DNA from 3 places in the Aerococcus christensenii genome. Region 1 is predicted to be linked to each of the others. Evidence: riboswitches for the same ligand, from Rfam matches in the RefSeq annotation. Region 1 holds a riboswitch; each other region holds the start of a gene.
What was found. A riboswitch is a leader RNA that binds a small molecule or an ion and turns the genes downstream of it on or off. The one in region 1 is predicted to bind thiamine pyrophosphate.
Positions count from the first base shown of each region.

Region 2: linked by a shared signal. The riboswitch ahead of thiT (energy-coupled thiamine transporter ThiT) and the one ahead of AWM71_RS06615 (NAD(P)-dependent oxidoreductase) in region 1 are both predicted to bind thiamine pyrophosphate.
Region 3: linked by a shared signal. The riboswitch ahead of AWM71_RS02660 (class I SAM-dependent DNA methyltransferase) and the one ahead of AWM71_RS06615 (NAD(P)-dependent oxidoreductase) in region 1 are both predicted to bind thiamine pyrophosphate.

Region 1 is NZ_CP014159.1:1,384,945-1,393,103, forward strand. It holds gene AWM71_RS06595 (ABC transporter ATP-binding protein) at 1-595, shown strand, start outside; gene AWM71_RS06600 (ABC transporter permease) at 592-1,800, shown strand; gene AWM71_RS06605 (TMEM164 family acyltransferase) at 1,900-2,382, shown strand; gene AWM71_RS06610 (hypothetical protein) at 2,387-2,602, shown strand; TPP riboswitch at 2,808-2,897, shown strand; gene AWM71_RS06615 (NAD(P)-dependent oxidoreductase) at 2,948-3,907, shown strand; gene AWM71_RS06620 (hydantoinase/carbamoylase family amidase) at 3,991-5,223, shown strand; gene AWM71_RS06625 (dicarboxylate/amino acid:cation symporter) at 5,488-6,714, shown strand; gene thiS (sulfur carrier protein ThiS) at 6,747-6,944, shown strand; gene thiF (sulfur carrier protein ThiS adenylyltransferase ThiF) at 6,946-7,569, shown strand; gene AWM71_RS06640 (thiazole synthase) at 7,559-8,159, shown strand, end outside.
Region 2 is NZ_CP014159.1:358,787-366,945, reverse strand. It holds gene opp3b (oligopeptide ABC transporter permease) at 1-10, shown strand, start outside; gene opp3C (oligopeptide ABC transporter permease) at 11-1,048, shown strand; gene AWM71_RS01815 (ABC transporter ATP-binding protein) at 1,059-2,177, shown strand; gene AWM71_RS01810 (ABC transporter ATP-binding protein) at 2,170-3,102, shown strand; gene AWM71_RS01805 (hydroxymethylglutaryl-CoA synthase) at 3,469-4,632, shown strand; gene AWM71_RS01800 (hydroxymethylglutaryl-CoA reductase, degradative) at 4,742-6,052, opposite strand; gene pyrR (bifunctional pyr operon transcriptional regulator/uracil phosphoribosyltransferase PyrR) at 6,203-6,748, shown strand; TPP riboswitch at 6,737-6,834, shown strand; gene thiT (energy-coupled thiamine transporter ThiT) at 6,954-7,520, shown strand; gene thrC (threonine synthase) at 7,667-8,159, shown strand, end outside.
Region 3 is NZ_CP014159.1:551,357-559,515, reverse strand. It holds gene AWM71_RS02675 (UbiA family prenyltransferase) at 1-636, shown strand, start outside; gene AWM71_RS02670 (NusG domain II-containing protein) at 652-1,059, shown strand; gene AWM71_RS02665 (PTS sugar transporter subunit IIA) at 1,235-1,723, shown strand; gene AWM71_RS02660 (class I SAM-dependent DNA methyltransferase) at 2,298-3,014, opposite strand; TPP riboswitch at 3,077-3,183, opposite strand; gene AWM71_RS02655 (PRD domain-containing protein) at 3,461-4,291, shown strand; gene AWM71_RS02650 (PTS transporter subunit EIIC) at 4,368-5,768, shown strand; gene AWM71_RS02645 (ChbG/HpnK family deacetylase) at 5,774-6,547, shown strand; gene AWM71_RS02640 (PTS sugar transporter subunit IIA) at 6,857-7,357, shown strand; gene gltX (glutamate--tRNA ligase) at 7,515-8,159, shown strand, end outside.

The DNA of each region.
Region 1 (8,159 bases):
GCCACGAGATGCTATCAAAGAAGAATTACCTCACTGGATGGAGCGGTTGGCAGTTAAAGGAAAGTTAAGTGATAAAATTAAGAGCTTATCAAAAGGAAACCAACAAAAAGTGCAATTAATTGCCACTTTAATTCATCGGCCACAATTGATTATTTTGGATGAACCATTCAGCGGATTAGATCCAGTTAATGTTGATTTGATGAAAAAAGAAATTTTAGTGCAAAAGAAAAGAGGCGCCACGATTATTTTCTCTGAGCATAATATGCGAAATGTGGAAGAATTATGTGATGATGTTGTCATGATTAAGGAGGGTGGTGTAGCTTTACAAGGCAGTGTGAATGCAGTGAGGAATCAGTTTGGATTGACACGCCTATTTGTTAGAACGACACATAGTGTGGAAGAAATTAGACAATTATCGGGAGTAGAGAAAGTAGAAGTGTTAAACGATGGAAAGTATTATTTGCATTTGCGCAATGCGGATGATGGTAAAGCGCTTTTTTCATACTTTTCTCAAGGCGATTATGTTCAAACTTTTGATCAAGAGCCTCCAACATTAAATGAAATTTTTAGATTGAAAGCGGGGGATGCCTCATGACAAAAATTTTCATGGTAGCCAAAGAAACTTTTTGGCGGCAAGTCAAGTCATGGAGTTTTTTATTGTTAATTTTAGGACCTTTTTTGGTTATTGGTATTAATGTTGGGATTGGTGTGCTTAGTCAATCTGAAAAATCAGAAGATACAATAGGTATGGTCATTGTTGATCAAAAACTTTCTTCAGCCTTTTCCGATGGTTATCGCTTATATGATAATGAAAAACAAGCGGAAATAGATTTTGAAGATCAAAAAATTAAAGAATATGTTACAGTTGATGTAGTGGATAATGCACAAATAAAGTTGACTTATCATGGCAAAGCAAACTGTTCTGCAAAGTTGAAGCAGAAATTATTGATGCAAGCGCAAGTCGTGCAACAAACGTTGAACCAACAAGTCGCTCATCTAAAGCCTCAGCAGATTGAACAATTAAGCTTGCAACCTCAGTTTGAAGAATACAATATTGGTAAGATAGAAGAATCAGTGAATAATACTGATGTTAAAATGGGAAGTTTTGTTATTCTCTGTTTTTTCTTATATCTTTTGTTAATGATCTATGTAGGGGTTACTTCACAGGAAGTTGCTGTTGAAAAAGGAACAAAAATTATGGAAATCATTTTTTCCAGCATGCCAGGAGGCGATTATTTTATCGGTAAGTTGTTGGGATTAATGGGAGAAATTATATTGCATATTGGCATCTATATTGTTGGAGGGTATATGGCTTGGCAGGGTGTAAAGCATTTAGATGCACTAGAACATTATGTAGCGATGGGGGAACCTTTCTTTAAAGCCTTCTTGAAAAATATAGGTTTAGTGAACCTAATTTATATTGTGATTGCTTTAATCCTTAGTATCACATTAGCTATTTTTTGTGGGGCATTGTCTAGTAAACCTGAAAATGCGAATAAATCGGGTCAACCGGTTTTCTATCTTGTTATTCTTGGGTTTGTTTTGGGCATGACTTTTCAAAATCAACCAGATAGTACCATTTTATCTGTGGTCTCTTATATCCCCTTACTTTCCTCTTTTACAATGCCTATTCGAATTATTAATGAAACGGCAAGTACGCTGTCGGTTAGTCTTTCGTTAGGAATAAATTTAATCACACTAATAGGAGTGATTTATCTCATTAGGCGGTTATATCCACGTTTAATTTTACAAACGGATGATGCGATTTGGAAAGCGTTAAAGAGAAGTTTTCAAGGGTAATAAAAAATGCTTGCTTGTGCTGGCTTTGAAAAAAGAACAGCGACAAGCGGCATTTTTGGTTATAATACTTCTAAAAAAAGGGAAAATAAGAGGAGAAATATGGAATATTTCTTTAGACATGTTGCAGATGGTGAAGTGAGTTTTAATGTGGCAGTAGTCAAGCTATGTTTACTTTTTGTAATACTAGGGGTCTATCGTTTTCGTCATAGTAAATGGCTTCTTCAAGTGACTTTTATAGGGTTATTGATATTACAAGGACTTTTGATGGTATGGTATCTTGGCGAACCTGCCTTATTTTTAAAAGAGGGACTGCCTTTTTACCATTGTCGATTAGTAGCTTGTATCTTACCGTTTGCTTATTGGTTGAAAAGAGAAAAATTGACTCTTTATTTGGCTTGGTTAGGGATTATTGGCACGATAGTAGCTTTCAGTGTGCCAGATCCTTCAAAATATTTATGGCCCCATATTACCAATTTGACCTATATTGGCTCCCACGTATTATTGATGGTTTCAGGGATACTTGTACTTGCACAAATACATTCTGCGTTGAAAGTAAAAACGGTTTTCGCTATCAGTACGTAGATGAATGGGCTGTCTTGTTGGGGTTAATTTAGTGTTGCATGCCAATTATAGTTATTTAATGGCCTTGCCATTTGATTTAGGCTTTCGTCCTTCTTTACCATTAATTTTTGGAGCGACGCCGCTATTAATGACAGCTACTACTAGCTTTTTGGCAGCTTGGCAAATTGTACGTAAGTTACACGTTAGACAATTAAGAAAGCATGCGTTAGAAGTCGAGTAACCAATTATTAGTTGATAAAGAAGAGCATTCGCAGAGAGTGGATGCTTTTTTGTATGCTAACTTTTATCAAAATTGGTCGAAATGATAAGATTAGCAGAGTCTAAATGGGAGTCCTTTCACTTAGGAGGATCAAGACCAGATAAAAAAGATAACGTTTTATTGTCAAATCGGATGAAACGTGGTATGCTTACGGTATAGAAATAAATGGTTATTGCAGGGGTACTGGCAACAGTTGAGAGAATACCCTTTGAACCTGTTTGTTAAGACAAGTGTAGGGAGCAATAGTGTTGAGAAGTTCTCCCTGTTTTGAGGGAGTTTTTTTATGGATTGGAAAAGAAGTGACTTATGAAAATTGCATTATTAGAACCTTTAAGAGTATCCCGATCGACTATTGATAAGTTGGCTTTGCCTTTACGGAAATTAGGACATGACTTTATTGCATATGATTCGAAAGCAAAAACATCAGAAGAACTTTTTGCACGTAGTAAGGCATGTGAAGTGGTCATGATTGCTAATACGCCTTATCCAAGGAAAGTTATCTCTCGATTAACGCAGACACGTTTGATTAATGTAGCTTTTACTGGTGTGGATCATGTGGACATGAGTGCTTGTCGAGAGAAAGGAATTAAAGTGTGCAATGCTGCTGGATATTCCAACCAAGCGGTTGCTGAACAAGCTATCGGTATGGCCTTATCACTTTATCGCCACTTGAATAAATCTGATCAAACCATTCGCTTGGGTAATTCTTTTCTTGGGCCAATGATGGGCCAAGAAATAAAAGGAAAAACAGTCGGTATTGTTGGAACAGGCGCAATTGGATTAGCAACTGCACGTTTGTTTAAAGCGTTTGGTGCTCAATTATTAGGATATAATCGCACGCAAAAAACAGAAGCTTTAGCCATGGGTATGACGTATTGCTCTTTGGATACTTTATTGGCAAAAAGTGATATTGTGAGCGTACATTTACCTGCTACTGTAGAAACTAAGCACTTGTTAGATGCTCATGCTTTTCGTCGAATGAAAAAATCAGCAATCTTCTTGAATTTAGCACGAGGTGCTATTGTAGATAATTACGCACTAGCCTGTGCCTTAAATGCAGGCGAATTGGCAGGGGCAGGGATTGATGTATTTGAAACGGAACCACCATTACCTGATGATTATCCACTACTTAGTGCTCATAACTGTTTACTCACGCCACACACCGCTTATCTGACACAAGAAGCCATGCTTCATCGGGCACAAATTGCTTTTGATAAGACTCTAGCTTATGTAGAAGGCAAAGCGGTGAATTATATGTTGTCTTAATGAACTATTTTCTATTGAAGGAGGTGAGGATACACTGAGAACGAATGGACAATAACGTTTTTACCTAAAAAAGGAGGCAACGCATGAGTAGTATTAGTGCAGAATCTATTGATGAGATGATTGACTGGTTGGCAAGTTTTACCGAAAAACCTGAAGAAAAGGGAGTGACACGCCCGTTATATACCCAATCTTGGCAACAGGCATTGCTTGGATTAAAACAACGATTTGAAGCTATTGGGATGGTGGTTGAGTTTGACGCTGTTGGTAATCTGATTGCGACAGTTGAGGGAGAAACATATCCTGATGAGGTAATTGCTTGTGGTTCACATATCGATACAGTGACTCGCGGTGGGAAGTTTGATGGACAATTAGGCATCGTCGCAGCCTATTTATCGGTTAAAGAATGCTTGGAAGTTTATGGACGCCCTCAAAAAAGTTTACGGATTATTTGTTTAGCAGAAGAAGAGGGTTCACGTTTTCCTTATGTATTTTGGGGGTCAAAGAATTTCTTTGGGTTGGCCAAAAAAGAAGAAGTTGCTACACTTTGTGATACAGAGGGAATAAGCTTTGAAAAGGCTATGCGAGATTGTGGGTTTGATTATTTAATAGGGCAACCACAATTTTGCAATTTAGCCGCTTGGTTTGAGTTACATATCGAACAAGGTCCTTTGTTAGATAGTCATCATGAAGATTTGGGAATTGTGACAAGCATTGCAGGGCAACATCGATGGGATATCCATCTTAAAGGTGTACAAAATCATGCGGGGACAACGATGATGTCTTATCGCCATGATGCAGTAGATTGTATGGCTCATATCATCTCTAAGCAATTGGATAAAGCCAAAACAGCGGGAGATCCTTTAGTTTTAACTTTTGGTCGGATATCGGTGATACCGAATCAAGTCAATATCGTGCCTGGTCAAGTCACTTTTTCTATGAATTGTCGGCACACAGATGCGAGCTACTTAAATCAGTTCTTGCAAGAATTAGAAGAAGAGATTTATGCAACGGCTGATCATTATGGGATTGAAGCAAGCATTGATAAATGGATGTCAGACGATCCAACGCCATTACATCCAGAGATTATTCATTTATTGGAAGCACAAGCAACTAAGCAAGGGTATGCCTATCGTTTGATGTCTTCTGGCGCAGGACAGGATACGCAAATTTTTGCACCATTTGTCAAATCAGGAATGATCTTCGTACCATCCAAAGATGGTGTTAGTCATGCACCAGAAGAATATACCGCTCCCAAAGAAGCGGTACATGGCGTGCGCTTATTGAGTGAATCGCTTCGAGATTTAGCTTATTCTTAGAATAATTTATTTGTTGAGAAGTTAACCAGGATGAATGAAACAATTGAATAAAAATACATTGAGAGTATTTTACTGACGAATAAGGAAGTGGATACGAAGGGGCACACCACCACGGGTATGATGTCTTTTCGCGTCTTTTTTTTTGACCTACAGGAGTAATGGTTTAGGTCAGTCAATTAAAATGATAAGAAATAGGATATGAATTTTGCCATCGTATCACAATCTAACAGAAAAAAGAGGGCTTGAAATAAGGAGTGGTAAAAAATGAAAAAAATACAGCTGACCAGTCAAATTCTGATCGCGATGATTTTAGGTTTGGTAGCAGGCTCGTTTTTTGGAGAAAGAATTGCGTGGATACAGTTAATCGGAGACCTATTTTTACGCGGTATACAAATGGCGGTTGTCGTAATGATTATGGGAGCTGTCATTGAAGCGGTTGGTCAATTAAATCCAAAAGAGTTGGGAAAAGTAGGCGGGAAGTTAGCTGCTTGGTTTGTTGGGGGAACCTTGGTGTCTGCTGCTGTGGGCTTGCTGTTTGCACAATGGATTCGTCCTGGAGAAGGGTTGTCACTAACCTTATCTCAAAATAATTTAGCCGCTCAAACTAAAATTCCAAGTTTGCGCGAGACAATTTTGAATTTTGTACCAAGCAACATTATGAAAGCTATGAGTGAAGGCAATATGATCCAAGTGATTATTTTTGCACTCTTTTTTGGGTATGCTTTGAGTTTATTAAGTAGTCAAAAAGAAATGACAAATTTAAAAGAAAGTATTCATCAATTTAATCAGATTATTATTGAAATGATTAAGCAAGTGATGAAATTGGCACCAATCGGTATTTTTGCATTACTAGCAGGGGTTACTGGTAAAGTGGGCTTACAAATTATCTTGCCGTTAGTTAAATTTTTGCTGACAATGGGGGTAGCTACTATTGTTGTTTTTGTGGGATGGCTAGTATTAGTGGGCATTTATTGCCAAGTTTCTCCTATTCTTGTTTTGAAAAAGATGTGGAGAATGAGTTTAGTGGCTTTTACTACGACCTCTTCTTCTATTACTTTACCTATTGAAATGGAAGATCAAGAAAATAAATTAGGAGTTTCTAAACGAATTTCAGGAGTAGCAGCTCCTTTGGCAATGGCAATGAATAGTAACGGATTAGCCATTTATTTGTCCATTGCGGTGGTGACCTTAAGTCAAATTTATAATTTACAATTGTCAACGGGTCAATTATTACAAACGATTATTTTATCAACGCTATGTACATTTGGTACGGTTACTGTACCAGGAGGTGGATTGGTGGCCTTAGCCATTGTTGTCCCTGCTTTAGGATTACCTTTAGAAAGTGTAGCGTTATTAGCGGGAGTAGATTGGTTTTCAGGAATGTTTAGAACTTTATTGAATGTTGATGGAGATACTTTTATTGCGATGTTGATTGCAAAAGATGAAAAAGAATTAGATTATCGTTTATTAAAGGATCCCGCTAATATTTAATTAGAAAGTAATAAAAGAAAGGAGGCAGGTAGGTGTTAACTTTAAATCATCAAAAAATAGCATATCATCCTAATGAAACGGTATATGCTTTATTGAAGCGGACACATTTCAGTACGACATTTGTCGCTGTAGAAGTCAATGGACGATTAATCAAACGAGAAAATTTTGAACAAGAGGTTATTCCAGAAAGGGCAACTATTGAAGTTTTTAGTATTGTAGGAGGAGGATAGAATGGATGATACAGCATTACGTGAAAAAGTATTGAAACGTCAATTACCAAAAGATAATGCTCTGTTTCAATCGCAACACATCACGATACTGGGGTGTGGAGGATTAGGATCAAATATTGCAATGATGTTATCCCGTGCAGGTATTGGTAAGTTATCTCTTTATGATTATGATACCATTGAATATTCTAATTTGAATCGGCAAAACTATACTGTGGATGAAATAGGGCAATCAAAAGTAGCTATAACTAAAGCTAAAATTCAAAAAACGGTTCCTTATGTTAGAGTTGAAGCTTTTGATCAACGGATTGACCCTGATTATTTAGAAAGTATTCTTCACTCTTCTTCTTTATTTATTGAAGCGTTTGATGATCAACAAGCTAAAGCAATGGCAGTAGATATATTTATGCATCATCCAGATAAATATTTAATTACAGCTTCAGGTGTATCTGGATTAGGTCAACTAGAGGATATTCAAGTCAAATATTGTGATAATTTGTGTTTGATTGGCAACTTTAAAACGACACCTGATCAAGGACTATATCTTCCTTATGTGTCGATAGTTGCAAGTTTACAAGCTTTAGAGGCATTAAAATGGATAAAAAATGGAGGCACTTATGGAAAATAATGATTATTTAGTATTAGGTGGTAAGAAATTTACTTCACGGTATATTTTAGGTTCTGGAAAATATTCTGTTGAATTAATTGATGCAGCAGTTCATAGTGCAGGAGCGCAGATGATTACTGTGGCGATTCGTCATGCGGGGAATGAACAAGCGGCAAGTATTTTAAGTCATATTCCCAAGGAAGTGACGATTGTACCAAATACAAACGGAGCGACAAATGTAGAAGAAGCAGTTAAAATTGCACGTCTTGCGAGAGAAATGGGGTGTGGACGGTTTGTTAAATTAGAAATTATGCGTGATAGAAAGTATTTATTACCAGATAATTACGCTACTTTGAAGGCAACCGAGCAGCTAGCGGAGGAAGGTTTTGTGGTATTGCCTTATATGTATCCAGATTTACAAGTGGCGCGTGATTTACAATCAGCTGGTGCAAGTGCTATTATGCCTTTGGCAGCCCCGATTGGATCGAATAAAGGATTAGTGACTAAAGAATTTATTCAAATGATCATTGACGAGATTGCTCTCCCCGTGATTGTTGATGCAGGAATTGGAGTACCAAGTCAAGCAGCTGAAGTAATGGAAATGGGAGCAG
Region 2 (8,159 bases), 610 kb from region 1:
GGAAAATTAGATGGCTGAAAAAAATCTCGCTATAAAAGCTATGTCAGCGGATAATTTTAAACCAGTGTCCCATAAAAACTTTATGGATGCTGAGACCATTTCTGCACCTTCTCTGAGCTTCCTTCAAGATGCTTGGCGTCGATTAACGAAAAATAAAGCCGCAATTGTATCTTTAGTGATTTTAGTTATTGTAACAGTTTTGGCTTTAATGGCTCCCCTGTTAGCTCCTCATGATTATGCAGCTCAAAACGCTCAATTTGCTAACTTACCTCCTAAAATTCCTGGATTAGAATGGTTATCTTTATTTGATGGAAAAACGAGAGTGGCAGGTGCAGCGATTGATGCTTATGCACACGCTGGAGTGCCGAATGGGCAATATTTCTATTTAGGAACGGATGCTTTAGGAAGAGATCTCTTATCTCGGATTTTATACGGAACGCGCGTTTCTCTCTTTATTGGTATTGTTGCAGCTACTCTTAATTTAGTGATTGGGGTGCCTTACGGAATTGTTTCTGGATGGTTTGGTGGCAGAGTCGATAATTTGATGCAACGTTTTCTAGAAGTTATGTCTGGGGTACCAAATCTTGTTATTGTGATTTTGCTTTTATTAGTATTAAAACCAGGGATTGCTTCCATTATTATTGCTTTAGCTTTTACAGAATGGATCACTATGGCTCGGTTAGTTCGGGCAGAAACCTTAAAAATCAAAAATGCAGAATATGTGTTAGCTGCACGTTCTTTAGGGGAATCGGGTTTTAATATTGCGGTGAAGCATATTTTACCTAATATTGCAGGGGTAGTGATTATCCAAACCATTTTTTCTATTCCAGCAGCGATTTTCTTTGAAGCGTTCTTGAGCTTTATTGGATTAGGAATTCCTGCACCCCAAGCTTCTTTGGGAACATTGATTAATGATGGATACAAGACTTTCAGATTCTTGCCACATCTTATGTGGTATCCAGCTGGAGTTCTTTGTTCAGTGATGATTTCCTTTAATATGTTAGCCAATGGGTTACGGGATGCTTTAGATCCTAAGATAAATGATTAGGAGGTTAGCAATGAGTGAAAATATCTTAGAAGTAAAAAATTTAGAAGTCGGATTTGATACTTTTGCTGGCCAAGTTCAAGCGATTCGAGGCGTTTCTTTTGAAGTGAAAAAAGGAGAAACTTTAGCTATTGTTGGAGAATCTGGGTCAGGAAAATCTGTGACTGTTCGTACGATTATGCGCCTATTAGCGAATAACGCTGTTTATAAAGGAGGACATATTATCTTTAAAGGAGAAGACCTCCTCGAAAAAGATGATAAGGCAATGCAAGCCATTCGTGGGGAAGATATTGCTATGATTTTCCAAGATCCAATGACTTCTTTGAATCCAGTTATGCGAATTGGAGATCAAGTAGCAGAGCCTATTCGGATCCACCAAAACACCAGCAAAGAAGAAGCTTATAAACGGGCTTTAGAGTTGCTGGAACAAGTAGGTATTCCAAATGCAAAGCGCCGTATGAAAGATTATCCTCATCAATTTTCTGGTGGACAACGGCAGCGTATTGTGATTGCCATTGCTTTGGCTTGTCGTCCATCGATTTTAATAGCTGACGAGCCAACAACCGCTTTAGATGTGACTATTCAAGCACAAATTTTAGATTTAATGAAGAGCTTGCAAGAAACTAGTCAGACGTCAATTATTTTTATTACTCATGATTTAGGAGTAGTAGCTAATGTGGCTGACCGTGTGGCAGTGATGTATGCCGGCAAAATTGTAGAATACGGAACAGTGGATGAAATTTTCTACAATCCACAGCATCCTTATACTTGGGGATTAATTACTTCCATGCCAACGTTGGATACGGAAGGAGAGCTCCTCTCTATTCCAGGAACTCCTCCAGATTTATTAGATCCTCCAAAAGGAGATGCTTTTGCTTTGCGGAGTGATTATGCGATGGCTATTGATTATGAAGAAGAACCTCCGATGTTTAAAGTCTCAGAGACGCATGCGGCAGCGACTTGGTTGCTTCATCCAGACTGTCCAGCAGTACAAGCACCTGATGAAATTCAACGTCGATTTGAAGTGTATAAAGAACTTCAATCACAAGGCGCAACAGATACGCATGAAAATATTGGGGTCTTAGATCAAGCCCATAAACAAGCACAAAAGAAGGAGGCTTGTCATGACTGATCAAAATAAAGCCTTATTAACCGTTAAACATTTAAAACAGTATTTTAATGTTGGTCAAAAGAATGAAGTTAAAGCGGTTGATGATATTAACTTTGAAATTTATGAAGGGGAGACATTCGGTTTAGTTGGAGAATCTGGTTCTGGAAAGACGACAACTGGACGGGCGGTTATGCATCTTTATAAACCCACTTCAGGAGAAATTATTTTTGAAGGAAATGATATTTCTAAAATTAAGAGCTATCAAGAAGAACTCTCTTTTAGAAAAGATATTCAAATGATTTTTCAAGATCCTTACGCTTCTTTAAATCCACGGATGAAAGTAGAAGATATTATTGCGGAAGGATTAGTCATTCATAAAATTGGAGCTAGTGACAAAGAACGCAAAGAGCGTGTGCGTGAACTCTTGAAAGTGGTTGGTTTGAAACCAGATCATGTTTCTCGTTATCCGCATGAATTTTCTGGGGGTCAGAGACAAAGAATTGGGATTGCCCGGGCTTTAGCTGTCAATCCAAAGATGATTATTGCGGACGAACCAATTTCTGCTTTGGATGTTTCTATTCAAGCGCAGGTTGTTAATCTTTTACAACAACTTCAAAAAGAATATAAGTTAACCTATCTCTTTATTGCACATGATTTATCCATGGTTAAATATATTTCTGACCGCATTGGCGTTATGTATCATGGCAAATTAGTAGAATTAGCAGAAGCGGATGAATTGTATTATCACGCGCTTCATTCTTATACTCAAAGTTTACTTTCTGCTGTTCCTCAACCAGACCCTATTCATGAACGCAATCGTCACCGTATTCCTTATGATCATAAAGAGTTTACCGGTGAAGAAAGTATGCATGAAGTTTCTCCTGGGCACTTTATTTACTGCTTAGATAGTGAAGTCGACTATTATCGTCAATTACGTCAAGCTTAAAAATATCAAACAAAAAGCCTGAAAGAAGACAAGTAAACATCTTTTTTCAGGCTTTTCTGTAAATAAAAGGAGAATGACTAAGCGTTATTCTTACGGTCTAAGTAGCTTTGAATCAATAAAATAATGAGTAAAAAAGAATACCAGATTATTTTATGGTTTCGCTTTTTTTGAGCAGGTGTGAGGGCTTTCTTAAACATGTTTTTCCTCCTCATTCCAATTCTATTTTATTTTATTATAGCATATAGCAACGGACGATTTTGAAATCTTTTGTTTTTATTAAGTCCTATTTTCCTCTTTCATGCAAAAGGAGGGGATGTGTTACAATAAATCTTTGGAAAGAGTAAGAATGTGTAAGGGGGATAAAAAGTGCAAGTAGGAATTGATCGGTTCAATTTTTATGTACCAAAGTATTATATTGATTTAAAAGATTTAGCAAAGGCTAGAGGAGAAGATCCGAATAAATATCTGATTGGTTTGGGTCAAGAAGAACAAGCGGTACCTCCCTTGTCTCAGGATACCATTAGTTTGGCTTTAAATGCCGCTTATCCCTTAATCACAGAAGAGGATCGTCAGGCGATTGACTTGGTTATTTTGGCTACTGAAACAAGTGTCGATCAATCCAAAGCCGGAGCGATTCTTTTGCATGACGGTTTAAACATTCAAGCTAAAGCACGTTGTATAGAAATGAAAGAGGCATGTTATAGCGGAACTTTTGCTTTAAGAACGGCTGTTGAACATGTGACACTTCATCCTAACTCCAAAGCCTTGGTAGTTTGTTCGGATATTGCTCGCTATGGGTTAAAAACTTCAGGGGAAGTCACTCAAGGAGCAGGAGCTGTGGCAATGATTATTGCAGCTCAACCTTCCGTTGCCGTGGTGAAAGACGATGCTACTTATTATAGTGTCAATGTTAATGACTTTTGGCGTCCGAATTATACGAGGAATGCTTGCGTAGATGGTCATTATTCCAACGATCGTTACTTGAAAGCTTTAGAAGAAACATGGACAGATTACCGCAAAACCCATAGCCGAGATTTGAAAGAGTTCAAAGCCTTCTGTTTCCATCTCCCTTATACTAAGATGGGGAAGAAAGGCCTAAATCAATTGACGAAGGATATGGCGGAAGAGGACAAGGCCACTTATTATGAATACTATGAAGCGAGTCGCCTTTACAATAAGCGCGTAGGGAATATTTATACCGGTTCTTTGTATTTGAGCTTCTTTTCTTTATTAGAAAATGGAAAAAATCTTCAAGCCCAAGATAAAATTGGGATGTATAGTTATGGATCAGGCGCAGTAGGTGAGTTTTATTCTTTGGAATTAGTGGAAGGTTTCGAGAATTACCTTCAGCCAACTGCTCATGCTAATCTTCTTAATGGGCGCCAAAAATTAAGTATAGCAGAATATGAAAACTTTTTTGAAGAAGGGTTGGTTGAAGACGGCTCTTTACAAAATATTCCTCCTCACCGAGATGAGGATTTCTTTAGATTGGATAAGTTAGAAGGGCATTGCCGGTATTATAGAAAATAAAAGAATATCCATACAAAAAAGCACCGACTTTTAGAGAGCGGCTTTGAAAAGTTGAACTTAGATCGTCAACTTTTGAGAGCTAGTTGGAAAAGCGGTGCTTTTTTTATTGTTAAAGGGTATTTTGACGAAGTTGAGAGAGAAGGCGCCTTGCAACTTCTTGGGAAAGGGTGGAGCTTGTTTTTAAGAGAGTTGTGAGTGGCTCGATCTCATCCTCTTTTGCTCCAACGCTCATGGCTAAGGAGCGAGACTGAAGGGCCATGTGGCCAGCTTGAATGCCTTCACTGACTAGAGCACGCAAAGCGGCAAGATTTTGACAAAGACCGACACTAGAAATCATAAGCATTAATTCTTTGGCATTGGGGGACTGCATCAGTTGATGGGCAATTTGAGCGGTGGGATGAATTTTGATAGAGCCACCGACACTTCCTACTGTGAGGGGAAGGGTGAGTGTTCCCTTTAAGCGTTGAGTCTGTTTATCGAAAGTCCATTGGCTTAGTCCCCGATATTTTCCATCTTTTGCAGCATAGGCGTGGCAGGCGGCTTCGTTTGCTCGCCAGTCATTTCCTGAAGCAATAAGAACAGCGTCTACTCCGTTCATAATGCCTTTATTGTGAGTGCATGCGCGGTAAGGGTCAATTTGAGCGAGACGACTAGCTTGAACAATGCGTTCAGCGATGGCTGTACCGGCTTCTATGGATTTGCCTAAAGCTTGGACAGGAACCTCACAGTCAGCTTGAACGAGAGATTTAGTGGCATAGTTACTTAGAATAGCCATTAAACAAGTCAAAGGCGGCAAATTTTTGTCGGATTGGCTGAGTGTTTCTAGATGGTGTGCTAAAGCTTCCAACATGGTATTTGTCATATTGGCCCCCATGGCTTCTTGAGTATCTAAAGTGACATATAATATGAAAAAATTTTCTTCGGAGTCTTCTTGGAAGTAAGGGGTAATTTTTTTGATCCCTCCGCCGCGTTTCTTTAAAGAAGGGTGGGCAGATTCCGCTAGCTGAATGAGGGGGGATTGGTGGGAGTGAATATACCTTTCCAAAATCTTAGCTTCTTTTTGGGAAGAAAGGCCGGTGAAAACAATTTCTCCGGTGAGTAGTCGGGTAAGGACATGGGCGGTGATACCTCCGCCTGCTCGAGCCATTTTAGCACCATTTGAAGCGGCGGCCACCACACTTGGTTCTTCGATAGCCATCGGAATAAGGATTTCTTTGCCGTTAATGACAAAATTTTTTCCAATTCCTAAAGGGAGGGTGTAAGTTCCAATGGCATTTTCGATCATGTGGTCAGCTGTAGCCAGGGGAAGAGACTGGTTGTTTTCTAATAAAGTTGCTTGGTCAGGGGTAATATGACCTCCTTGAACAAGGATTTCTAATCTTTCTTTTAGAGATAAATGGTAAAAGGGTGTAGACCTCATAGCTTATTATCGTCTCCTTTTTGTAATACTCTTAGTATAGCGGAAGTTGTAGGTAGAATAAAGAGAAAGGAGATAAGGCTTAGGGTATGCATTGCACAATAGCAAAGGATTCGATACAATAATACCAGAGAAAAGAATGAGGAGACGAGTATGAAAAAAAGAAAAGAAGTACTAAATGAAGATGAGATGCGTCGCGCAATAACCCGAATGACTTATGAAGTGTTAGAAAGAAATCATGGACATGAAAATATGGCTATTGTAGGTATTCGAACAAGAGGAGCAGTGATTGCGGAACGGATAGCACAGCGTATTGAAGAATTAGAAGGAGTTAAGATTCCGTTAGGCTTTTTGGATGTTAGTGGGTATCGGGATGATGTAACCAGTCTGGAAAGAAAGCAAACACTCCACTTAAATCAGTTAGATTTTTCAGTGACTGGTAAACATGTCTTTATTTGTGATGATGTGTTGATGACAGGAAGAACAATTCGTGCTACAATGGACGCGTTGGTAGATTATGGTCGCCCAAGTAAAATTTCTTTGGTGACTTTGATTGATCGAGGTCATCGCGAGCTACCGATCCGAGCAGACATTGTAGGGAAAAATATTCCCACTTCTCGAGAAGAAGCGGTGCAGGTGCGGATCAAAAATTGTGACCCAGAAGACGGCGTATACATTATTCAATCATTGAAACACTAGGGGAGCGTTAAGCTGAGATGTGAGAAACAGACCCTTTGAACTTGTAACTAGGTAATGCTAGCGAAAGAAAGTGCGATTAACTGGACAGGTAAGGGGACTTTCTTACCTGTTTTTATTATTAACAGAAGGATAGAAAGAGGGGCAAGGTAGCAGAAAAAATAAAAGGGCCACATGATCTTCCAACAGAAGAGAAAGAAGGTATCCTATGGGACAGAATAAGCGGCTATTATATCTATTAGAAATTGTTATGGCGGGGGTTCTTGCTTATCTTATTGGTCTTTTACCGACGACGAATGGGAGTGGGTTAGGGGTCAATTTAGGAGTGATTCCTCTCTATGTGATAGCTATTCGTCATAATGTGCGTGCGGGTATGTATGCAGGCTTTTTATTTGGAATGATCCAATTACTGACGGGGCAAGCAACGATTCTGACACCCGTTCAAGTGTTTATCGAATATTTCTTCGCTTTTATGATGGCGGGATTTGCGGGGACTTTTGCTCCTCAAATCAAAAAGGCACTGGACGAGAAGAAGTTGGCTTCCTTCTTTACCTGGGTAGGTGCGTCAACTTTTATCGGGATGTTTGTACAATATTTTGTTCATTTTCTAGCGGGTTATTTCTTTTGGCGGTCTTATGCCCCGAAAGGGATGAATCCTTGGATGTATTCGCTGATGGTGAATGGTGGAACAGGGCTGGCCACTTGGGTGGTTGCAGCGATTGCTGTGGGACTTTTACTCAAAACGGCTCCTGTGTTGTATCAGCCTAAAAAATAAAGCTTTCTTCTCAGTTATATCGCATACATGAGACGTTCTTTTCTATAAAAGAACGTCTTTTTTGACGTTTTTTATGTTAGAAGGGATTTAAAAGGGAAAAGAAAGTTTTTCCTCAGGGCGAAAGGAAGTATGATATGATTAACACGATGATTAGTGACTTGAGGAGGGCATCTATGTTATATACAAGCACGCGGGACAATCGGATCAGAATAACTGCTTCACAAGCGATTTTGCAAGGTTTATCAGAAGACGGGGGGCTTTATGTGCCGGTTGATTTTCCACGAATCAATCGGACATGGCAGGAAGTGAAGACCTATACGTATCAAGAGATGGCGGAATGGGTGTTGGGGCTGTTTTTGACGGATTTTAGTGCAGAATCGATTAAGGCTTGTGTTCAAGCGGCTTATGGTGAGAATTTTGATGATGAGAGGATGGCGCCTTTGGTGCAGGTAGGAGACCACTATCACTTGGAATTGTTTCATGGACAAACGATTGCTTTTAAAGATATGGCACTTTCTATTTTGCCTCATTTGATGAAAAAAGCTGCTAAAATGAATCACAATACAAATGAAATTGTGATTCTAACGGCAACCTCTGGAGATACTGGTAAGGCGGCTATGGCGGGCTTTAAGGATGTAA
Region 3 (8,159 bases), 800 kb from region 1:
TTTTCGATTAGTTTAGTTTTAAGAACTGATAAAATGTTAATTTTCATGGGAGGAGTTTGCTTCTTCATTGGTATTGTTTATACTTTCGGACCTGTTCCTATTTCTCGAACGCCATTTGGAGAATTATTTTCTGGAATAACTATGGGATTTGGTATTGTGTATTTGGCTATTTATGCCTCGAATTTTCAAAATTTATTAACGAGTGAATGGACTGGACAAGCAGTATCTGTAATGTTTAATTGGGGGAATTTTTTCAAAATATTTTGGATGAGCTTCCCTTTAGTATGTTTGACATCTAATATCATGTTAGCTAATAATTTAAGAGATTTGGAAACAGATATTAAAAATGAGCGATATACTCTAGTCTATTACTTAGGTAGAAAGCAAAGTGAAAATCTTTATTTGTTTTTAGGTTTGCTTGCTTGGCTATCTTTTGGAAGCTTTATATTTATTGGATGGTTACCTTGGTGGTGCCTAATCGCTTTTCTAGGGTTACCATTCTCATTGAAAAAGATCTACCAATTAACGCAACATTCTGAGGATCCAAAGCTATTTTTTAATACTATTCAGAATTATATTATTTTAGCAGGATTTTATGTGATTTTAATGGGGTTAGTGACATTATTTAAGAGTTAGGATGAGAAAAAACACATGAAGCAGTTATTTAAAACCTTTAAACCATGGGATTTTCTGTTTATAGGGATAGCACTCGTGTTGTCTTTCACCCCATTATTTATCACTACTTTTATTTATACGGATAAGGTGGATGCACCGGTAGCTATTGTAAAAATTGATGGAGAAGAAGTAGATCGGTTTATTTTATCTGAAGATGCTGGTCATATTGAAAAAACTTATTATCCGCATGAGGGAGAGTATAATATTATTGAACAAGACGGAGAATACATTAGAGACAAAGAAGATAATTCACCTTACCAAATAGCAGTGCGTACGGGCTGGATTAATGAACCAGGAGATATTTCTGTTTGTTTGCCTCACGGCCTCATTATTGAAATTCAAGGGAAACATGAAGAGGATGAATTAATCTTACCTAAAAAATAAAAGCTTTCTTTTTAATTTGGATGAAGCTAATCCTCTAATTAGGGGGATCTTCATCCTTTTTTATTGGAATCGTTCTATTCATCAAGCGGAGTAAACAGTTTTAAGGTAGAATATAAGTAGAGAATTGTGATGGAATATATCAATCAAACAAGTAGGCAAAAAGGAGATTGGTAAAATGGGTGTATCCAAAAAGAGAATAAGTGTGAGAGCATTTGTAGCTGGGGAATTTATCCCACTTGATCAAGTGAGTGATCCGAGATTTTCTAAAAAGGTACTAGGTGATGGCTTTGCTTTAAGACCTTTAGACGGTCGAGTAAAATCTCCTTTGGCAGGAGAGATAACTCTTGTATTTCCAACCCATCATATGATCGGAATGAAGACTAAGGAGGACTTACAAATCTTACTTCATTTAGGATTTAATACGGTAGAATTAGGAGGAAGGCCTTTTCGGTCAAATGTGAAAGTAGGAGATAAAGTAGAGGTAGGCGACCTTTTGTCCACTATGGATATCGAAGCGATTCGTTCAGCTGAAAATGTAGATATTACTTGTGCTTTAGTCTTTGTGAATGGTACAGAAAAAGGTGCTATTTTGGAGTATGAAGTATTTGGTCGTGTCAAAGCTGGCGATATTGTCTGTACAGTTACCTTAAATGAAGAAAGTTAGAAACTATTTAGCTCATTCTTCTTCATATGAGTTTCAGACCATCACCCACGATCGAAAATATCCGTCAGTTGTTTTATTGAGGAAGGTGAGGATTATTTTGTAAAATAATGACAATCAAAAACAAGTAAGGAGATCACATCATGAAGTTTCAAATGAAAGACTGGCAAATCTGGCAATAGTTAAGTGAGGTAACTTTCATCGGTTAGGCTCACTTTATTGACGGACTCAATTAAAAGGGAGTCTATGCCAGATGTGAACCCTAAAAGCAGCCGCATAGCACTTATGCGGCTTTTTTGTAGTCTCATTGGCATTCGGCACCTAGATCTGTAGGAATATAAGTATTGAAAGGAGAGAATAATAATGACTAATACAGGATTTTTTGGTGAATTTGTCGGGACGTGGGGATAAAGATATGGATCAATTGATGACTAACCCTGCTCTACATGATCAATTGGATTTAGCAGCTGAATAACTAGAAGCCAAAAAAAGCTACTCTGTCTACTTGTTTAAAAGTAGAAGGAGTAGCTTTTAGAGTTAGGTTTTTATTTTGAAAGGAGTAAATAGAAAGGGCTCTCTATTTTTCTATAATCATGGCAACGTATCCACCTTTTCCATACCCTTCGACAGGTTCTTCAATGGTGTCGTTAGTATAAATAGGATCATTCACTAGGGTTTGATAGTAGTGAATAGATTGGACTGGAAGATAATCTCTGACGATGTCTTCTTTTTCAGGAGTTGTATAGAAAATCCCTGAATGAACGAGTTCGATAGGATATGGGAGACTTGGGGCAATACGTTTGAAGACAGGATCATCATAGCTCCCAGCAAAATGTGCAAAGCTGTAAAGAATTCCATAAGCACTTTCAGTTGGAACGTCGAGTAGGATCATATGACCGCCTGGTTTAATAGAGCTGAAGCAATTTTGATAGGCTGTTTTTAAATCAGGAATGTAGGTAGAACACCCATTGAGATAAACAATGTCATAAGTTTCTTTTGGGAGAGGAGTGGTTTGGGCATCGCCAATGGTGACATGAAGGCCTCTTTTTTTAGCGATATCAGCCATATCTGTGGAAGGTTCTACACCTTCTTCGACAGTGATGCCGTATTCTTTTTGCAGTGCAGCTTCAAATAGCCCGCTTCCACATCCTATTGATAAAATTTTATCGTGAGGGATATCTTTTAAACAGTGATGGAGTAGCTTTAATTCACTGACAAAAACTTTGTCATTGGTGATAAACCATTGATCATAAGCGTTAGCGTAGCCATCAAATAAAGCAGATGATTGAGTCATTGAACATTTCCTTTCTAAAGTTGTGTGACTAAAAACAAAAAAGACAACCCTATACGGTTGCCAGATCTTTCACTTTATTGTTCCTACGCCGGCATTATCCGTATCAGGTTCGTGGGTCGGAAGTCGCACTTCCCTCTCAGCTGGTTTACTAGCTCCCCGTGTACTTTAAGAATACAAGAGTAAGCGGTTTCTGTCAATGGGAAAGTTTAATTTTAAGGAATAAATATTTGAGTGTGAAGAAAGTAAGCCAGAGTCTTTAAAAAGAAAAAGTCATGTTAAATAATTGGAGATGTATAAGAAAAATGTGTACAGGGAAAATTTTTGGAGTATAATGAAAGCGTGCACATATTGCTTTATTAGAAAATATTTATTAGGATTGTAACTTTATTCTAAGGCATCACCGAAAGTAAATATGTAGTTGTTGACTTTTAAAAGGATAGTACAGAATGAAGGTAATAAAGAAAATAAATAATAATGTTGCTATTTGTTTAGACTCTAGTAATAATGAACTGATTGCCTTGGGAAAGGGAATAGGTTTTAAAAAGACACCTTATGAGTTGGAAGATTTGACTTTGGTGGACAGAACCTTTTATGATATTAATCCTTCTATAGTTGCTTTAATGGATGAAGTTTCTGAAGATTTGTTTCAAGTATCGGTTGAAATAGTGGATAAAGCAAAGGTATATTTAAAGACGGATATTAGTGATTCTTTTGCGTTTGTATTAGCAGATCATTTACATTTTGCTATATATAGAAGTAGACAGGGTATAATCATTGGAAATCCGCTAGCTTTTGAACTGAAGCGGTTGTATGAAAAAGAGTTGAAGTTGTCAGATTGGACAATGAAATTAATTGAACGGCGTTTAAATGTTAGACTGCCTATGGAAGAGAAATTTAATATAGCAATGCATTTTATTAATGCACAAGTTATGACTAATAAAATAATAAAAAAGGATAAAATGTCCAAATTAATAGATAATATTACTTTTTTAATAGAAGATCAGTTAGATATAGTAATTGATCGAGAAAGTTTTACTTATGAACGTTTTGTTATGCATCTTCAATATTTAATAAAATGTAAAGATCAACAAAGAACGTTAAATCAGAGCAGTGAGAAACTCTTTTATCAGATGAAGAGAGATTTTAAGGATGTTTATAGATGTGTAAGGGTTGTTAGTGATTATTTGGAAAGTAATTTAAATTGTAAATTAAATGACGAAAATTTACTTTATCTGATATTACATATTAATAGACTTTATGATAGAGAAGGATTGTAAGCTTTAGAAGCGCATAACCTAACTAAATTAGTTGACTTAATTTAGTTAGGTTTTATTTTTTAGGAGGAAATTTGCTATGGAGAGTTATGAGCAAACATGTAATGAAATTTTATCCGATATTGGAGGAAAAGATAATATTATTTCAGTAACCCACTGCATGACAAGATTACGATTTAATTTAAAAGATAGAAGTTTAGTTAATCAAACAAATATTAGAAATATTAAAAATGTTTTAGGGTGTCAATTTTCTGCAGGGCAATTTCAAATTATTATTGGTCAAAATGTGGATAAAGTATATAAACACTTTGTTTCTATTACAAAAATAGAAGACCAAACTACAGAATTGCCTTGCAACGACAAGCGAAGCCTGTCAGAAAAAATAAAAGATTTACCTAACATTCTTATTGATGTTGTTTCCGGGTGTATTACACCTATTTTGCCAATTATTACCGTATCAGGGATTATTAAGTTAATTACGGCTGTGTTGGGAAAAGGAATGCTTAATCTTTTACCAGCCACCTCGCCGTTAATGACTTTATTAACTTTTGTCGGAAATAGTGGCTTTTACTTTTTCCCTATTTTTGTAGCTTGGGCGGCATCTAAAAAATTTAATACATCGACGCCGATCGCTTTATTGTTAGGGGCTATTTTAATTCACCCTAACTTAATAGCGTTAGTAACTAAAGGAGCTTCATTTTCTGTATATGGAATTCCTATGACATTAGTTAATTATTCTTCCCAATTTTTACCAAGTATATTAATTGTTTGGGTAATGTCATATGTTTACTACTTTTTTGATAAGCACTGTCCAAGATCATTAAAAATTATTCTTGTCCCTGCTTGTACTGTATTAGTTATGTTACCATTAGCGCTTTGTATACTCGGGCCGTTAGCTAATTTATTAGGTAAATTATTAGCTGATTTCTTTACTTCTTTATATAATTTAGTAGGAGCATTAGCGATTGGGTTAATTGGAGCTGCTTGGTATTTTTTAGTAGCTACTGGAATGCATCAAGCCTTAATTGCATTAGCTACAACAATGATTGCAACAATGGGCTATGACAACATTATTTTAGTGGGCTCTAAATCGGGATCTTATGCCTTAATGGGATTAGCTATTGCTTATTTAATTAAATGTAAGAAAGAACAAAAAGCAATAGCAAGTGCTAACGCGGTAACTTTAATTATAGGTGGTATTAGTGAACCAACTATTTTTTCGATGTTATTAAGATATAAAAAGGCAATGCTGATTCAAGTTATTGCAGGCTTCGTTGGAGGTATTGTGAATGGAATGTTGCATGTAAGTATTTATTTCTTTGGAGCTACTAATTTTTTGACTGGATTAGCTTTTGGAAAAGATTTTGTACATGGCATGATAGGGTGTGGAATATCTTTTGTTCTAGCATTAATTTTAGGAATTGTACTGGGGTTTGATGATAAAAAATCAAAAGACATCGTAGAAGAAAATAGAGGATAGTAAATATGAATTTAATTATTAATGGAGATGATTTTGGACTTTCTCATGGATGTAATTTAGCCATTATTGATAGCTATACTAAAGGAATTATGACTTCTGCTTCATTGATGGTTAATATGCCGGATACTGAAGAGGCGGTGAGAATGTGGAAAAAGAATTCTGCCTTATCTTTAGGTATCCATTTGAATGTTACAGTTGGAATGCCTATACTCGAACATTTGAATACTATTACTCAGTTGAATGGAGCATTTAATAAGCGAATTTTAATTGCGGATCAATCAGAAATAAATGAAGAAGAGTTAAAAAAAGAATGTGAAGCTCAAATAAATCGCTTTATTCAATTAACAGGCAAGATTCCAGATCATATTAATTCGCATCATGGCATAGAAGCAGTGCCTGGAGGAGAAAAGGTGCTTCAAGATCTAGCCGTGAAATATAAAGTGCCTATTAGAGAATTAACACATATTTCTAAAAAAGAGAAAATATATTATCGCACGAATTACGAAATTCCGCATAAATGTTGTTTATATCCAAAAATACAAAATGCTGATGAGTTAATTTTAAATTTTTCAAAAGAAAGTATTGAGTCTAATCGCACGTATGAGTTATTAGGTCACCCAGGCTATGTAGATTTTGGATTATTAAAAAAATCTAGTTTGACTATTGGTAGATGCATAGATGCCAACCTTTTTAATAATGAAGTTATCAAATTATGGGTAAAACAAAATCATATCCAGCTTATAAGTTACAAAGAGTTACCTGTTAAGGAAAGAAAATAAAAATAATAATATTTTAACTCCTTAGCTACTTGAGTTAAGGGGTTATTTATTTTATAGAACCATATTCAATAAATTTATGCGATATTAAAAAATGATTAATAGAAATGTAAATATTTGAGTGTGAAGAAAGTAAGCCAGAGTCTTTAAAAAGAAAAATTTTACTCAAAATGATGTGTGGTATTTTCTCTAATTCAGGTAAAATAATAGGGAAGCAACCGATTTCATTAGCAAAGATTTGTTCTGACGATATGTTTAAATCTTTTCAGATAAGAAACGATTGTTTAGGACCAATAAAAAGGAGAGAAGCAAATGTTTGAATTCTTAAAGAGAAAGAAAGAAGAACCTAAAAAAGTGAACGTAAGAGCTTTTGTTGAGGGAGATTTTGTTCCACTAGAAGAAGTTAGCGACCCTGTCTTTGCTCAAAAAATGTTAGGAGATGGTTTTGCCTTAGAACCAACGGATGGCAGAGTAAAAGCCCCTATAGCTGGCAGAGTGAATACTGTTTTCCCAACTAAGCATGCCATTGGAATTACAACAGATGACGGAATAGAAGTCCTCCTTCATTTAGGGTTTGATACGGTAAACCTTGAAGGAAAACCATTCTCTTCCAATGTAAAAGAAGGCGATCGTGTAGAAGTGGGAGACTTACTATCCACAATGGATGTGGAAATGATTCGTCAGTCAGAAGAAGCTTCAACGACCTGCGCTTTAGTTTTTACGAATGGCCAAGATAAAATAGCTAACTTAGATTATGAAGCATCTGGGCATGTTCAAGTTAGTGATATTGTTTGTACGGTGACTTTGAAATAAAAAAGCCAAATATTAAACGAGAAAGTTCTTACTGGGCATCTAGTAAGGACTTTTTTTATTGAATAAGGGGATTTTTAATGGATTGTTTTAAAAACATGGAAAGGTATGATAGAATAGGAACGATTGAATTTTAAGTACAATGAGGAGATGCAATTTTATGTCAGATAAGATTAGAGTGCGTTATGCGCCAAGTCCAACGGGATATTTACATATTGGAAATGCACGAACGGCTCTCTTTAATTATTTATTTGCTCGTCACGTGGGTGGAGACTTCATTATTCGAATTGAAGATACTGACCAAAAAAGGAATGTTAAAGACGGTGAAAAAAGTCAATTAGAAAACTTGAAATGGTTAGGATTGGATTGGGATGAATCTCCTGAAAATCCAGGACAATATGGGCCTTACCGCCAATCTGAACGTAATGACATCTATAGAAAATACATTGATCAATTGATCGAATCAGGCGCCGCTTACTATGCTTTTGACACGCCAGAAGAATTAGCAGCAGAACGCGAAGAACAAAAAGCAAACGGCCAAACCCCTGGTTACTCTGGTAAATGGCGGGACCGTACGCCAGAAGAAATTGATCAAGCAAGAAAGGAAGGTCGTCCAGAAACAGTACGCTTCCGTATTCCGGACAACTCTACCTATACTTTTGAAGATATGGTAAAAGGAACCATTACTATTCACGGAGAAGATGTTGGTGGCGACTTCGTTATTTTGAAGAATGATGGGATTCCTACCTATAATTTTGCCGTTGTTATTGATGACCATTTAATGGAGATCACACATGTTTTACGT